2 regions of the Clostridium budayi genome follow, and region 1 is predicted to be linked to the other one. Evidence: a T-box and tRNA genes for the amino acid it is inferred to sense, from the RefSeq annotation. Region 1 holds a T-box; the other holds one or more tRNA genes.
What was found. The T-box of region 1 lies ahead of metG (methionine--tRNA ligase). A T-box ahead of a tRNA ligase gene usually reads a tRNA of that ligase, here a tRNA-Met.

Region 1 (9,051 bases):
AGCTGGATGTGACCATATTGACCACGTTAAAACTCAAATGTGGTATGCATTATTTGTTGGAGGATTTACAATTTTATTTGGATATATCCCAGCAGGACTTAATATTCCAATTTACATTATATTGCCTGTAGCAATAATAGCATTAATAATTGCAGTAAGGTTTGTTGGAAAGCCTATAGAGACTGTGGAAGAATCTTAAAAATAAAAACTATGGCTTATTAAAGCTATAGTTTTTTATTTAGAATAAATTATATATAATTTGTACCATTTTTACTTCTTTTATAATACTTTATATAGAGGAAAACTTATATTTGGAGATTTTAATATGAATAGAAATCCTATAAATGGAGGCAATGATTTTACTAACATATTCACGCAAACATTTAATGCTTTTATGAATAATAGTAATATTATTGATAGTGTAGTAAATAATTTATTTAATTCAGGTTTTTCATATAACTTTAATCAAGATTTTAACCAAGGGTTTAATCAGGGATTTAATAATATGAATTTTGCAATGAGCGCAAATATGATAGATAAAGAGGACAAGTACTTAATTGAAGGGAATTTCCCAGGTATTGATAAAGATAATATAAGAATAGATTATAAAGATGGATATATTTATCTAAATATCAGAAATAATAGGGTATATTCTAATGGATATAATATGACTATGACTGTAATGCAATTTGGTAATGAATTTAGTAGAGAGTTTTATGTCCCAGAAGCAGATGCTACAAGACTTAAAGTATCATATAGAAATTATAAATTAAAACTTGAGCTTCCAAAGTATAGAGATGTAATAGTGGGAACTTCTAATAATGATTTGTTAGAAAATGATAGTGTAATTATAGATGTTCTAGATTATAAGGAAGAATAAACTTAAGGTGCTTTTGCATCTTAGGTTTATTTTTTTATTAACTTGATATAGAAATACTCTTATGGGAAAATATAGAAAAGGGGGATTGATTATGAGAGTAATAGAAAGAATAGAAGCTTTAAGAAAAGTAATGAAAGAAAGAAAAATAGATTATGTAATTATTCCAAGTTCTGATGCACATCAAAGTGAGTATGTAAGTGATTATTATAAAGGAAGAGCATATATATCAGGATTTACAGGTTCAGCTGGAACAGTTCTTATTGGACTTAATGAAGGAATACTTTGGACTGATGGTAGGTATTTTATACAAGCTGAAAATGAGCTTAAAGGTTCAGGTATAAAGCTATTTAAGATGAGAATTCCAGGGTGGCCAACATTAGAAGAATGGATTTTTGAAAATATTAAATCAGGTGAAACGATAGCTTTTGATGGAAAAGTAGTTTCATTAGAGCAGTATAAAGAAATTAAAAATATAGCAAAGGAAAAATCAATAAACTTAAAAATAGATGAAGATTTATTAGATTTAATATGGACTGATAGACCTAATCTTCCTAGTGAAAATATTTTTATACATGACATTATATATTGTGGTAAAAGTGCTAAAGAAAAAATAGAAGAAGTAAGAAGCTATATGAGAAAAAAGGAAGTATCAAATTATGTAATCTCATCACTAGATGATATAGCATGGCTTTATAATATAAGGGGAAATGACGTTCACTGCAATCCTGTTGTTATTAGTTATGCAATTATTACCTTAAATAATGCGTACCTTTATATAGACAAAAGAAAGGTAAGTAAAGAAGTATCAGAAGCTTTAAATAATGAAGGAATAGAAATCAAGGATTATAATGAAATAAAACAAGGAATTAATGATTTAAAAGATAGCGTGCTTATAGATCCAGAAAGAGTTAGTGCCTTTATTTATGAGAATATAGATAAAAATCTTAAGGTTGTTCAACATACTAATATAACAACAAATTTAAAAGCAGTTAAAAATAATATTGAAATAGAAAATTTAAAGAGATGCCAAGTAAGAGATGGCGTTGCTATGGTTAAGTTTATTAAATGGCTTAAAGAAAACTTAGGAAAGATAGAGATAAGCGAGATATCAGCATCAGATAAATTAACTGAGTTTAGAAGTCATGGGGAATTATTTAAAGGAATAAGCTTTGATACTATAGCAGGTCATAAGGAACATGGAGCAATGATGCATTACTTTCCAACTAAAGAAAGCGATTATAAATTAGAAAGTAAAGGATTTTTACTTATAGATTCAGGCGGGCAATATTTAGATGGTACAACTGATATAACAAGAACCATTGTACTTGGAGAACTTACAGAAGAGGAAAGAAGAGATTTCACACTAGTTTTAAAAGGGCACATAAGTTTAATGAATACAAAATTCTTAAAAGGAACTAGTGGTTCAAATATTGATATAAAAGCAAGAGAACCATTATGGAAAGAAGGAATTGATTATAAGTGTGGGACAGGTCATGGAGTAGGATTCTTCTTAAATGTTCATGAAGGACCTCAAAGAATAAGTCCAGTTCCAAATAATATTTCTTTAGAGCCAGGTATGATTTTAACTAATGAACCGGGAATTTATAGAGAAGGAAAGCATGGAATAAGAACAGAAAATACAATGCTTGTTGTAGAAGATATATCTTCAAAAGAATTTGGAGAGTTTTATAAATTTGAAGTTATTTCTTTATGTCCGATAGATTTAAATGGAATAGAAGTTTCATTATTAAATAAGGAAGAAAAAGAATGGATAAATGAGTATCATAGGTGGGTATTTAATACATTAAATCCATACTTAAATAAAGAAGAAAAAGAATTCTTAGATATTGAAACTAAAGAGATTTAAAAGATAAGCTCCTACTAGCTAGTGGGAGCTTTTAATTTTTATATTGAAAAGTTAGTAACTAATCCTTCATATAAAATATCATCGTAATTAATTTTTTGAATATCACTTGGTTTTATAAATTCAGGTTTCTTATTAAAATAATGAATGTTATTTTTTATAAGTAGCTCGGACACAAATTGAGAGCAGAAATAATAATTACTTCGTTTATAAGGAAACCTTAGTTTAACTAGAAATAAACCTAAGAAATTATATTTATAATTGTCCTTATTTAAAAAGTGAGCCTCTAAGTCATATTTAAGTCCGATAAACTGACTCTCTGTTATTCTAATTTTATATATTAAGCATTTACTTTTATTAAATAGTTTAAATGTACCATCATAAAGATTTTCCTTAACTAAACCTGCAATAAAAGGATTATTAGGAACCTTCCTTCCGAATGAGTACATTTCCTTAAATGTATCATCTAAACTTAATGAAACATGAGTATATGTATCTTTTGTAGCAAGTCTTATAACATTAGATAGATTTGAGCCAGTATAAGAAAAGACTAGATAAATATATTTATACCCCATAATACTCCCCCTCTCAGCATTACCCCAAAATTAATTTTATTAAAATAAGAATAAAAAGTAAACAAAAAATGAATAAAAAGAAAAAAAGGCGACCACATTGTGGTCACCTAAATATAAAAATATAATTATTCTTCTTTTTCTTCTTCTGGCGGATTGAAGTATTTATTAATTAAGATAGCAACTATTATTCCAATAGCAGTATCTATACTTCTACCTACTGCATAAGCATAAGACTGAGGTCCGCTATAATTTATCATGATACCGATAAATACTATGCAAGCAATAGTTACAGCGCCAGGTTTATAAAATAAGTTACATGTGTATATAACTGCAACGATACCAACTCCGGTTACAAATGAGTTGTAATTATATAAGAAAGGTAATCTAATCATAATATATATAACACATATTCCAAATAAACCACCTATAATAGTTCCAATAAGTCTATTTTTTCCCATGGTAAATGAGCTAGATACAGTATCTTTCATACATATTACAGCTGCTATACAAGCATAAAAAGCATTTTCTCTTCCTATAACTTGAAATATTACCATACATATAGCTACTGCTAATGCTGTTTTTATATTACGAAGGCCTATCCTATGTACGTTTAATTTCATACAAAATTCCTCCTACGATTAATTATTATAATATCATATTATATCATATAGAATTAGTAATGGTTATAACATAAGTACTTATAAATAATAAAAAGTTAGTGAATTTAAATATTAATTGACATATAAAAATATATAGAATATTATATATTTAAAATGGAAATGATATTAATTAAAATAGAAATGCTATGAAAAGAAGAGTAGTAAAACAAAGTATCGAAAGAGAGCTAATGATTTGGTGAAAGTTAGTGTTATGGAGTTTTATGAAGATGGCCTTTGAGCAGGTTTCTTGAGCTTTGAATTAAAGTTAGAGAATCACGGATGCAACCGTTATATTGCAAGGTTTATAATAACCTAGTGAGTTTTTTACTGCAAGGTAAAAAAGAAATAGAGTGGTAACGCGTAAATTAACGCCTCTATGCAATGTAAAATTGCATAGAGGTTTTTTAATTAGTAAAAATAAATGATATAAACTTATCATTATTAAATAAAAAGGAGGATTTTAGGATGTGTAAAAAACCATATTATATAACAACACCTATATACTATCCATCAACAAAACTACATATAGGTAATACTTACACAACAGTTGCAGCAGATGCAATTTCAAGATTCAAAAGATTAACAGGATATGATGTAATGTTCTTAACAGGAACAGATGAACATGGTCAAAAAATCCAAAGAATAGCGGAAGAAAAAGGTATTAAGCCAATAGAACACGTTAATGAAATAGTTGCAGGAATCAAAGATCTTTGGAAGATGATGGACATAAGCTACGATAAATTCATAAGAACAACTGATGATTACCACGTAGAAGCAGTTCAAAAGATTTTTAAGAAATTATATGATCAAGGAGATATATATAAGAGTTCATATGAAGGATTATACTGTACTCCATGTGAATCATTCTGGACAGAAAGTCAATTAGTAGATGGAAAGTGCCCAGACTGTGGAAGACCAGTTGAAACATCAAAAGAAGAAGCTTACTTCTTCAAGATGAGTAAATATGCTGATAGATTAATAAAGTATATTGAAGATCACCCAGATTTTATACAACCAGAATCAAGAAAGAATGAAATGCTAAATAACTTCTTAAGACCAGGATTACAAGATCTTTGTGTTTCAAGAACAAGCTTTGACTGGGGAGTTCCAGTAACTTTCGATGAAAAGCACGTAGTATATGTTTGGATAGATGCATTATCAAACTATATAACTGCTTTAGGATATGGAAGTAACAACACAGAATTATTTGATAAATACTGGCCTGCAGATGTACACCTTATAGGTAAAGATATATTAAGATTCCATACAATATACTGGCCAATAATGTTAATGGCTCTTGATTTACCACTACCAAAGAAAGTATTCGGACATGGATGGTTACTTGTTGATGGCGGTAAGATGAGTAAATCAAAAGGTAATGTAGTAGATCCAGTTACACTTGTTGAAAACTTTGGGGTTGATGCAGTTAGATACTACTTATTAAGAGAAATACCTTTTGGTGCAGATGGATTATTCAACAATGAAATATTCATAAAGAAGATTAATTCAGATCTTTGTAATGATCTTGGAAACTTACTTTCAAGAACAGTTGCAATGATAGAAAAGTACTTTGATGGAGTAATACCAACACCATTAGAAAAAGAAGCTGTAGATGATGAGCTTATAGAACTTGCACTACAAACTCCAAAGAAAGTAGAAGAAGCAGTAAATGCTCTTAAGCTTCCAGAAGCTTTAGAACACATATTTGAATTAGTTGGAAGAGCTAATAAATACATCGATGAAACAACTCCTTGGATATTAGCTAAAGATGAAGAAAAGAAAGATAGACTTGGAACTGTACTTTACAACTTAGCAGAAAGTTTAAGATTTACTTCAGTTCTAATTTCATCATTCTTACCAACAACTGCTGAAAAGATTAATGAACAATTAGCTATAACAGCTAATGATTGGGCTTCATTAGAAGGATTTGATGGAACAGCATCAGGAACAACAGTTAAAAAGGGAGATAACTTATTCCCAAGAATAGATGTTGATAAAAAACTTGCTGAACTTGAAGAACTTAGAAAAGCTCAAATGGAAGCTGTAAAGGCAAAAGAAGTAAAACCAATGAAACCAATAAAAGAAGAAATAACTATAGATGACTTCGAAAAGTTAGATTTAAGAGTAGTAAAAGTATTAGAATGTGAATCAATCAAAAAGGCAAACAAATTACTTAAACTAAAAGTAGATTTAGGTGGAGAAGTTAGACAGGTAGTTTCAGGAATAGCTAAACACTACAAACCAGAAGAACTTGTAGGAAAGAATGTTGTTCTTGTAGCAAACCTTAAACCAGTTAAGTTAAGAGGAGAATTATCACAAGGTATGATACTTGCAGCATCAAATGATGATGACAGTATATTAAACTTAGTAAATCCAGGAGACTTACCAACTGGAAGCGAAGTTAGATAATTTAATACAAATATAAACTAAAGAGGAAGTTTGCTTAAATTTTAAGTTAACTTCCTTTTGTATAAATTTAAGAATTAAATGTGAGGTTTTATATGAATATAATTGTAGGGAATGCTTGGCCTTACGCCAATGGCAAACTTCATTTAGGAAGAATTGCTGTACTTCTTCCTGGGGATATACTTGCAAGGTACCATAGAATGATGGGGGATAATGTTTTATTTATTTCAGGAAGTGATGCACATGGGAGACCAGTGACTATGAAAGCTTTAGAAGAAAATAAAACACCAGAAGAAATTTTAGAAAAATACCATAAGGAATTTGTAGAATGCTTTAATAAACTTAATTTTTCCTTTGATTTATTTACTAGTACAGATACTGATTATCATAAGAAAGAAGTAATGAAGTTTATTAAAGAACTTTATGATAAAGGGTATATATATGAAGGAGAAGATAAAGAGCTATTTTTTTCTCTTCCAAAATTCGAAAATGATGTTAAAAAGATATTTATAAAACAGCAATCTTGGCGAGAAAATGCTCAAAGTATAACGAAAAAATATGTAGATGAAGGTCTTAGAGATAAATCAGTTACAAAGGAAATTGATTGGGGGGTTGATGTTCCTCTAGAAGGCTTTGAAGATAAAAAAATATTCGTTTGGATTGAGGCACTTATGGGATATATTACAGCTACAAGTAAGTGTTTAGAAAATACAAATGAAACTGTAGAAGATTATTGGAATGATGAGGAAAGTAAAGTTTATTTAGTTCATGGAAAAGATAATATTCCATTCCATACAACAATATTCCCTGGGCTTTTATCAGCACTTGGTTTTAAAAACGTTAATCTAAGTATAATCTCAAGTGAGCATTTAAAGCTTGAAGGTAAAGATTTTTCTACAAATAAAAATTGGGCAATTTGGGTAGATGATATATGTAAAAGATATTATGTTGATACAATAAGATATTATTTAATTTTAAATGGACCAGAAAATAAAGATACTGATTTTAAGTGGAGAAACTTTATAAATGCTAACAATTATGATTTAGTTGGTGAACTTGATACTTTATATAGAAACACCATATTAAATCTAAAAAGAGAAGAGATTAAAAAGACAGATAAAGATAGACTACTTAATATGTATTTTGAGCTTTCAGATAAGATAGAATCAGGAAGTTTTAAAGAGGCATTGAAGGATATATTTAAATTAATAAGAGAAGAAAATAAGAAAAATAAGGCTTCAATAATTACATTAATAAATGTAGCTAATATGCTAGAACCATTCATTCCAAAGACAAGCATGAGAATAAAAAAGGAATTTGGAATAGATAAGAGTATATGGAGCTTTATAGATGAGTATAAGCTTCCAAGAAATATACATTACAAACCATTATTTAAATTTATAGATAGAAAAAAACTTAATGATGAAATTAAGTTTTTAAAAGATAAAAAAGTATAAAAAAAACCTAGAATATCTACAATAGGGGGACGAGATATTCTAGGTAACCAATCAATTAAGATGGTTATAAGGGGTAAATAATAATGCTTTAACTACTTTACAATTAAATAATACCTTAGTAATATGTCATTTATGTGTCAAAAAACATAATAAACTATTAATAGATAATAATAAAAATATTAAAAAATCCAAAATAAGTATTAATAGGATTTTATTTCATCAATATCAAGGATAGTAATTGTCTTTCTGTCGAAATTTATAATATTTTCGTTTTTCATTTTAATTAATTCTCTAGATAAAGATGGTCTTTGAACTCCAAATCTATCTGCTAAAGCTTGTTTTGTCATATTTAATTTTATTTCTAATGAATTCTGTTTTTTAGATTCACTTAATAAAAATTCACAAATCATAGATTTTAGTGATTTAGAAGTTACCTGTCTTAATTTTTGACTAAGCAACATAGCTTTATTTGATAAAAGTTTAAGTAACGATACTAAGAAATCTTGATTATCTTGAAGAAGTGAAGTTACTTTTGATTTATTTATGTGAAGAACAGTACTGCTATCTTTACTTACAACATCCATAGGATATGAATTTTTATCTCCAAATAAAAGGCTTTCTCCGAACAAATTTCCTTTAATAAGAGTAGTAACGACTAACGTATTACCATTTTCGTTATTTTGTTGTATCTCAATAGTTCCATCTATTACTACACTTAGGTGTTCACATTTATCCATTTGAAAGAAAACAACTTCCTCCTTAGAATAATTCCTAATTGAGCAATATGGATCTGACAATAAGGAATTTAATGATTCCTCATTAAATTTTTGAAATAATATACATGATTTTAAAGCATTCATTTCATTTATATTAGACATAAGCACACATCCTCTCTAACTGTATATATTTTGTGCAAAGTACTTATAATGTATAATAATATATATAAAAATTTATTTAAAGAGGTAGGAAGAAGATATGGAACAAATTTATAAAATATTTGACACACATGCTCATTATGATGCAGAAGAATATGATTTAGATAGAGATGAAATAATAAACGAATTAAAAGATAATGGAGTTATAGGAATATTAGACTGTGCTTCATCTTATGAAAGTAATAAAATAGTAGATGAAATTACAAAAAAATATGATTTTATATATGGGGCATTAGGAATACATCCAGAGAATGCTGATGAATATACAAAAGAAA
Region 2 (9,051 bases), 200 kb from region 1:
TAAATTAATTCCTTTTTTTAAATATAAAAATCCAGTTCCCTTTGGTCCATGGAACTTATGTCCAGTTACAGTAAGTGCATCTATCTTCATTTTCTTTACATCAATTTTAAATTTTCCATATCCCTGTACTGCATCAACATGGAATTTAGCTCTACTACTTTTCTCTTTTATTAAGTTCCCTATTCTTTCTAAATTTTGTATAGAACCTATTTCATTATTAACAAACATTATAGAAACTAAAACTGTGTCTTTACATATTGAATCTCTTAATTCTTCTAAAGAAATCATTCCATTTTTATCAATATTTAAATATGTAACTTTAACACCTAACTTTTCAAGTTCTTCATATACTTTCAAAACAGAATGATGTTCAAACTTAGTCGTAATAACATGATGATTAGGCTTTGCTATTCCTTTTATAACTAAATTATTTCCTTCACTTGCACCTGAAGTAAAATATATTTCATCTCTTGATGCATTTATAGTTTTTGCTATAGTTTCTCTACTTTTATTAAGCATTCTTTCTGCCTCAATACCAAGCTTATGTAATGAAGATGGATTTCCATAATATTTTCTCATTCCATCTGCCATAACATTAATAACTTCTTCATAAGGTTTTGTTGTTGCAGAATTATCTAAATAAATCTCCACTCAATATCCCTCCTCTTTGTTATTATTCACTTTATTTTTCATTATATTTGTATAAATCAAATATAAAGTGCTTATAACATTTTAATTCTTACTATTTCTATAAGAATACTAAGAATTTTATCTTTTATATAATATCAATTTTTTCTTGATTTTAAAAGTTTTATTTATAATTTTCTTTATTTCTCTAATATACAAAAATAAAAGCTAGTCTTTTTTGACTAGCTAATCTTTACTTTATAAATCATTATATTTTAAATTTAATATGCTTTTTTCATTTAATAAATTGCTTGAATCCTTATTGGTAACCTTTACATATGAATTCTCAGTTTCTTTATTTTCATTTCCTAGCTCTACTCTAATATAAGTATCATAATACTTTTCTGAATCTATATTTATATTATCTTTTTTAATTACTATAAATTGAAATTCACTACCCTTTTTTATCTTATACGGATATTTTATATTTTCAACAGGTATTTTTTCTCCATCTACCATTATATAAATATTATAATACTCTTTTAATTCATCTAGATATTTACTTTCTATTTTATTTAAATATACATCTTCATCAGGTAAAAAGTATAATTTTGATTTTCCATTATCACTTTCACTGCTTCTTAATTCCATTTTCAATTCTCCTGATTGATTTTTATATGGATTCAATGTTATTTCTCCTAAATCTACATCATAATTTTTATCTCTATCAATTATAATAGCTCTAGTTAATGTAACTGGTCCATTATCATTTATATATTTTTCAAAATCATCATCCATATTTAAACAATATCTTAAAAGCTTATATTTATTTTTCGTACCTTCACTGTTATAGGCGCTCATATAATAAGTTTTATTTATTTCAGGAAATTCTATAGTTATATGCTCTACTCCATCATTAAAAAACCATTGACTTTCTACTTGTAAATCAATATTATTTTCCTTTATCATTTCTATAGTTAACGTATCATTAAAGAATATCTCTGAATACTTTTTGATAGCTATTGGATTATCTATTTTACTTATTAAATAATAAGCCAAATTTACACAAACTATTATACCTGTAATAATTGACAGTATTATCTGTCTTTTAGTTAACTTCATTAAGCTCTCCCCCCGCTAAATTTAATAAAATTAATAACATTCCTGAAGTAAAAATCGCAAATGCAATTAGTAACCCATTTGCCATTTGAATTATTGTTCCCTGATTAAAGTTAAGCATAATAGATGTAAGTGACATATAAAGCATAGTCTTTGTAAATTCTAATTTCCATAATGTTTTAGCTTTGTTACTTAAATCTTCTTTGTTATATTTTATTCCTTCATTTTCAATTCCCTTGCATATAGAATAAGTAACAAATAGTCCTACAATAGCGCTAAAAATATTTATTGCAAATGAGTATCTAGCTCCCATTTCTACTGAAATACCTATATTAAATATTCCTACTGCTGCTAATATATAGCTTGCATTTACTCCTCTTTTAAAAATCTTTTCATTAGTTGAAAGTTTAGTTAAAGCAAGTCCTATAATTATGTATCCAATAAAATCCGGTAATATATCTACACTTTTATATCCCATATTAATATTAAAATGTAGAACTATTAATAAATATCCCCAAAACATTTTTTTATAATATTTACCCATTACTTTCCCCCTTATAATATATTCTTAGTTATATTATGAAGCATAAAACATACTTTTCCAATATATTGTAAGTAATTAAGCTTAAATTTAATAAAAGAGTATAGAAAATAATATATATCTTCTATACTCTTTCTTATATTCTATTCCTTAATATCAATGTATACAGGATGATCTAATAAATTTATCTCTTCTGAATATACTCCTTCTGTTTCAAATACAGTTATAGTATTTTTTCCTTCTTTTAAGAAATCTCTAGGAATATATAAATATCCATGCGGTCCTACATTCCAGAACCTTCCTATATTAATTCCATTTACAAAAGCAACACCTTTTCCAAAGCTTCTAGTATCCAAGAATGTATCATTTACATCTGATATTTCTACTTCATATTCATAAAATGCTGGTGTATTTTCCTTCCACTCACTTTCATAATTAATTGACTCTATATCTTTAAGCTCTAAGCTATATATATCCCAATCTGATTGGAAATGAATATCTATTTTTAATCCACCTCTAATTCCTTTATACTGTTCAGGATTTTGTAGTCTTTCACCATAATTTACACGTCCCATATTCTCTACAAGAATGTCTATTTTGTTATTTCCTTCTTTTAGATTTAATACAAACTCTCCATCAAAATCCTTTTTATAAGCAGTAAAAATCTTCTCTCCATTTAAGAAAACATGAGCTCTATCACTTACTCTAACTAGTCTTGCTTTAACATCTCTTCCTTCTGATTTAATGTTAGTACTGTATAATATATATCCATAATATTGGTCTAATTCTTCCATTGGTACTGTATATTTATATCTATGCTTTTCACTTATGTTATCTAATGTATTCATAAGTGATACTTTATTAGATAATTTAAATGTTCCATAAGCTTTTTTAGTTGGTACTTTAGGCTCATTGAATTCCCAATTCTTTATTTTAGTCTTTAGCATATCTTGAACTTTAAAGTATTTATCTGTAGGATCTCCCCATTCTGTAAGAAGTGCATCATAATCATATGATGTTACTTGTGGTAAATCATTATTTAAACGTGCTGAACATCCATTCATAAATCCAAAATTAGTCCCACCTTGGAACATATAGAAATTGAAACTTCCCATATCATATAATTTTTCAACTTCATTTGCTACATCTTGTCCATCACGTCTTATAATTTTTTCGTTATATCTATTAAACCAGCCATCCCAAAATTCCATACACATTAGAGGATATTCTTTATTATTTTTACTCATAAATGTTTTAAGTTCATTAAAGTTCTCTTCTGTTTTTGAACCAAAATTAGCTGTTGGCATAATATCATTTTCTATTAAACTACCAGCCTCTAAAGCTTCTTGCCATCCACCATCTGATGTAAATAACGGAACAGTAACTCCATATTTTCTCATTAAATCTGCAACCATATTTAAATAATCTTTATCATTACCATATGAGCCATATTCATTTTCAACTTGCATCATTAAAATGTTACCGCCATGATCAATTTGATATGGAACAACCATAGGAATAAGTTCTTTATAATAATTTTCAACCTTTTCTATAAAATCAGGATCACTAGTTCTAAATCTAATATCCTTATATTTTAACAGCCATCCAGGCAATCCACCAAATTCCCATTCAGCACATATATAAGGAGTTGGTCTTAAAATAACATAAAGTCCAAGTTTTTTTGCTACATCTAAGAAACCTAATAAATTTGCATTACCTTCAAAATACATTGTGCCTTCTTCAGGTTCATGTATATTCCAAGGTACATAAGTTTCTACAGTATTACACCCTAAAGCTTTTAAGTTATATAGACTATCTTCCCAATGGCTTTCAGAAATACGGAAATAGTGTATAGCTCCAGATATTATCTTAAATTCTTCTCCATCTAATAAAAACTCTTTAGAAATTTCAAACTTTCTCAAAATAACTCCTCCTAAAATTATAGAGATTAGGTAATATGCCCAATCTCTATATTAAATAGATCATCTATTAAATTTTACTTATGACTAATCCTCGTCATCTTCTAATACAGATAATATTTTTTCATTTACATATATAACATTATTTTGACCATTAGCTACATATTCAGATTTAACTCCAATAAGACTATCATTAACATAGCTTATTACCATAGGCATATTCATACCTGCATATAGATCAAATTTTTCTCCACTTAATATCTTTTTAGATGCAATATTACATGGTGTTCCACCAAATAAATCAGCAAAAATTGTAATATCTCCTTCTAATTCATTTAATATAGTATCTAATTTTGATCTAAACTCACTTTCTCCTTCTTGTGGCAATAAACATACTGTATGTATATTTTCTTGTGGCCCAACAATCATTTCAACACTTTTTAAAAGTTCCTCAGCAAAACGTCCATGGCTAATTAATATTAAATTTGACATATAATACCTCCCAAAATTCTATAACAAAGTAGCTTTATAAATAATGTGCTAAATAAATAAATTTATTTAGCACATTTAAAATAATATTATTTAATTACATTTTTCCGATTATTCCTAAAGCTGATAATATAATAGATCCGATAATAACTAGGAATATAACTCTTGTTGAGTTCATACTCTTCTTACCTAATAACCAGTAGATTATTCCTACTAATGTAAGTGGAACTAATCTAGGTAAAATTAAATCTAATTTATCTTGAATATTAACAGACAAATCTCCTAATTGAGCAACATAAGTTATTTTAGTATTAACCATTGTTGCAACTAAAGCACCTACTACGAATACACCTAGTAAAGTAGCTGCATTTGTTAATGCATTTAATTTGTGTTGTAATTTAGTTACTAAAACTACCCCTTCTTTATAAGCTAGTTTAAGTTGTGACCATCTAAATGCCATTATTCCGATACATACAGCAACCCATAAGAATACTCCGATAGGGCTACCTTCAATAGCCATATTTGCTGCTATTGCACCCATTATTGCAGGAACTAAAGCTCCAAAGATAGCATCACCAATTGCTGCAAAAGGTCCCATAAGTCCTGACTTAATACCAGCTACAGTTTCTTTTGATTTTACTCCTTCTTTTTCTTCTATAGCTAAATCTATACCTGTAATAATAGTATTGAAGAAGTTACTTGTATTAAAGAATTGATTGTGCATTTTCATCATTTCTTTAAGCTCATCAGTATTATCTCCATACATTTTTCTTAATTGAGGTAATATCATCCATAGGTAACCTGAACTTTGCATACGTTCATAGTTCCATCCTAATTGGTTTGCAAATAAATTTCTTTTATTTATTTGTCTAAAATCCGCATCAGTTAATTTATAATTAGATTTCATCGTCATCTATCTCACCATCCTCAACACTTGATACACTTTCAGTAACTACTTTTTGGTCTACAGAACTTCTCTTATATTCCATCATAGCTAAACTTAATCCAATAAGTGCTATTGCTAACATTGGAAGACCTGTAAAGCTACCAACAAATTCTCCATTTGAAAGAGTTGATAATCCGCCTCCAATTGCTGAAATATTTCCATATACAGTTGTTAAAAGCGCTGTTACGATAAATCCTAAAATTAAATATGCAATATGTTTTTTTGCTGGTAAGTATCTTAAAAGTATTGCAAAACCTACTGCTGGTAATAATGCACCTGCTACTGATAATCCATTACTTAACCATACTAAGTTAGTATTCATAAAGTCTACAACTTTTTCTACGAAAGGACCACCAAATGCTAATGCTAAGCATACTGGAATACCTCTTGATAATCCCCAAGGAATTGCACCTAATAGATAGTTAATAGTAATCTTCTTATATTCGTGATTTTCTATATTCTTATCTATTCTATGAACAAAGTATGTGTTTGCAAATCTTGCTAATATATCAGTTTGAATCATTAAACTTGCTACTGGTACTGCAATTGCAGATATAGCTAGTTCTGGATCCATTCCTAATCCTACAGAGAATGCTGTTGCTAAAACAGTACCTGAGTTAGCATCAATACGAGATGCTCCTCCGAATGTACCAACCCCTAGAACAGTTAATTGCATACTACCACCAATTAATAACCCTGTTGTTAAGTCTCCCATTACAAGTCCAGTAAATAACCCTGCAAAAACTGGAGAACCTGCACTCGAATTTATTGTTAATTCATCAAGCAATTGATAACAAGCATATAGTGTTAATAACGTTATTTGCCACCATTGAATCATAATCATTTTCCTCCCACATTATAATATTGTTTTAATAATTTATTACTTTAATAATTTCATAAAATCACTTTCTGGTTCACTAGGTACCATTCTTGCTGTTAATTTAATTCCTTTTTTATTAAGTTCTTCAAATATCTTAACGTCATAATCAGTTACATTTATTGATTTACTTAATGATCTTGTTTCCTCAGTTTGGGACATATTACCTACATTTATTGATTTAATAGGAACTCCAAGTTCTATTAATTTAAGTAATACATCTGGTTTTCTTGCGATTAAAAATACTTTTTGTGAGTTATATTTTCCTGCATTAATATTTGCTGCAGCTTTTTCAATTGGTAAAACACTTAATTTAACACCTGCAGGACATGCTAATTTTAGCCCAGCTTTTTCGATATCGTTTTCAGCAACGCTATTATCAACCACCATTATTCTTGTAATCCCTAATTGTGTTGTCCATAAATTAGCAACTTGTCCATGAATTAATCTTCCGTCTATTCTTACTGCTTCAATAGCCATATACTCTACACCCCTTTAATATATAAAAATCTAAAAATAACAGCTCGTACAATTATTTCTTATTAATAATTTAGTGGGATATAAATATATCTTTTTAATTATAATAACTTTAAAAAATATTTCTTATATGATTCCTAGTTCTGTAGACATATTATATCCAATTTTAATGTTGAATCTGTATGAAATTTCATTTATTTTGATGAGGTAATTACCACCTATTTAGATTTTCTCATCTTTTATATTTTTTGTCAATATTTTCTTGTATATTTTTTGAATTTTTTTTAAATATTTTAATACAACTTTTTTTTAGATTTACTTTATTCCAATCTTTCTAGTAATTCTTATTTTAGATCTCACCTCCTATTTATCAGGTAATTACCACTAATGATATATTTTTATTATTTTTGTAATTTTAATTACATTTATTTATATTTTCATACATTAAAATTTATTCTTATTTTCTTGAGGTAATTACCACTTTTAATATTATTAGAAGCTTATTATTTTTTTCCTATAATATTTTTATTGTAACTTCTATTGAGTTTTAGAATGTATAGCTATTGCTTTTTACATTTATATTTATATTGCCTAATAAAGAAAATATTCCTTTTTTTGTACTTTAATTATTAATTTAAAGTACTTTTTTAAATATTCTTTTATTCTATAAAAACTTTCATAATACTTTTGTTATTTTTATGTATTATTATATTTAATTATTTTTATTTCATATAATTGGTTGACAAATGATTACTTTAAGCGTATATTTAAAATATAAACAGAATATCGCGGGGTGGAGCAGTTGGTAGCTCGTCGGGCTCATAACCCGAAGGTCGTAGGTTCAAGTCCTGCCCCCGCAACCAAAATAAAGCTAATCAAATTTTTGATTAGCTTTTTTATTTATTTCTTTATTGCATATACCCTAGTTGGTGCACCATCACCTTCTGCTATTTTAAGTGGTGCTATAATTATTTCAAATGAATTATCCAAAATATCTAGGTTACATAAATTTTCTATTATTATCTTATTTTTTGACAATAAGTTTTTATGATTATATAACTCTTCACTCTTTTCACTATCTATTGATATACAATCTATGCCTATTCCTGTCAAACTTTTAATATTTCCGAGGAAATTTGAAGCTTCATAAGTTAATGTTGGATAATCAACAAAATATCTTTCACTATTAAAATACCTTTCCCAACCTGTTTTTAATATTAAATAGTCGCAATTTAATATATTATCTTTATATTTTTCTAAAACTTCTAAATCTATAACACTTGAATTTCTGCAATCTATTATATAAGCATTACCTATAAATTCTTTTATATCAAAATCATCTAAATTATATCCATCTTCATATATATGCTTTGGTACATCCATATGAGTTCCTGTATGAGTAGATAGATATAATGAAGATACATTATATCCGTCTACCTTAACATTATATAAATTTTCTTTTTTAAAACTTTCTTCTTCTGAATAAGATGTCATTCCATTTTTATAGGTTTGGGTTAAATCATATACTTCCATTAATTATATCCTATCCTTTTAAATTATTTTATTTGTCCACTTGAGAAACTATCCATACTATCTATTTCATTAACTTGTCTTATCTCATCTAATACCCACCTGTCTCCATTTCTAATAAATCTCCAAAACTCTTCAAAACTACTTCTTTTTCTTGGATCTCCAGATACTATTTCATTAGTATTCTCATTTAGCATATAATCTATCATACGTGCTTTTATACTTACCCATAACACATCTTTTGAATTATCATCTGAATTTAATGCACTTATAGGATTAATACTTATAAGTTCTATTTCCCTTAATATATTCTTCTCACCTTTTAATTTCATCCATTCAGTCTTACTTTTGTGAAGTCTATAAAGATTTTCACTCATATACTCTTTTGCTAAATCTTGATTTCTCTCTGTCCATGCATATTGTATTTTATAAAAAGCTTCATCAATATTGGATATAATTTTATCATAGTCCCAAGCCTTATCTAATTTAGCAAACTCCTTCATGGCTATTTTGCTTTGATGCTTTT

Region 2: it encodes a tRNA-Met, which carries the amino acid that the T-box ahead of metG (methionine--tRNA ligase) is inferred to sense. The anticodon was not compared.

What each region holds. Positions count from the first base shown of each region.
Region 1 is NZ_AP042456.1:13,673-22,723, reverse strand. It holds gene ACZ5TJ_RS00115 (Na+/H+ antiporter NhaC family protein) at 1-199, shown strand, start outside; gene ACZ5TJ_RS00110 (Hsp20 family protein) at 326-880, shown strand; gene ACZ5TJ_RS00105 (aminopeptidase P family protein) at 972-2,747, shown strand; gene ACZ5TJ_RS00100 (hypothetical protein) at 2,786-3,319, opposite strand; gene ACZ5TJ_RS00095 (FUSC family protein) at 3,445-3,939, opposite strand; T-box leader at 4,116-4,357, shown strand; gene metG (methionine--tRNA ligase) at 4,444-6,387, shown strand; gene ACZ5TJ_RS00085 (methionine--tRNA ligase) at 6,480-7,841, shown strand; gene ACZ5TJ_RS00080 (Crp/Fnr family transcriptional regulator) at 8,042-8,719, opposite strand; gene ACZ5TJ_RS00075 (TatD family hydrolase) at 8,817-9,051, shown strand, end outside.
Region 2 is NZ_AP042456.1:2,836,860-2,845,910, forward strand. It holds gene ACZ5TJ_RS13710 (cysteine desulfurase family protein) at 1-651, opposite strand, end outside; gene ACZ5TJ_RS13715 (hypothetical protein) at 886-1,749, opposite strand; gene ACZ5TJ_RS13720 (hypothetical protein) at 1,736-2,290, opposite strand; gene ACZ5TJ_RS13725 (glycoside hydrolase family 35 protein) at 2,431-4,209, opposite strand; gene ACZ5TJ_RS13730 (PTS sugar transporter subunit IIA) at 4,294-4,698, opposite strand; gene ACZ5TJ_RS13735 (PTS system mannose/fructose/sorbose family transporter subunit IID) at 4,793-5,608, opposite strand; gene ACZ5TJ_RS13740 (PTS mannose/fructose/sorbose/N-acetylgalactosamine transporter subunit IIC) at 5,592-6,479, opposite strand; gene ACZ5TJ_RS13745 (PTS sugar transporter subunit IIB) at 6,522-6,998, opposite strand; tRNA gene ACZ5TJ_RS13750 (tRNA-Met) at 7,783-7,858, shown strand; gene ACZ5TJ_RS13755 (cyclase family protein) at 7,896-8,528, opposite strand; gene ACZ5TJ_RS13760 (Tim44 domain-containing protein) at 8,552-9,051, opposite strand, start outside.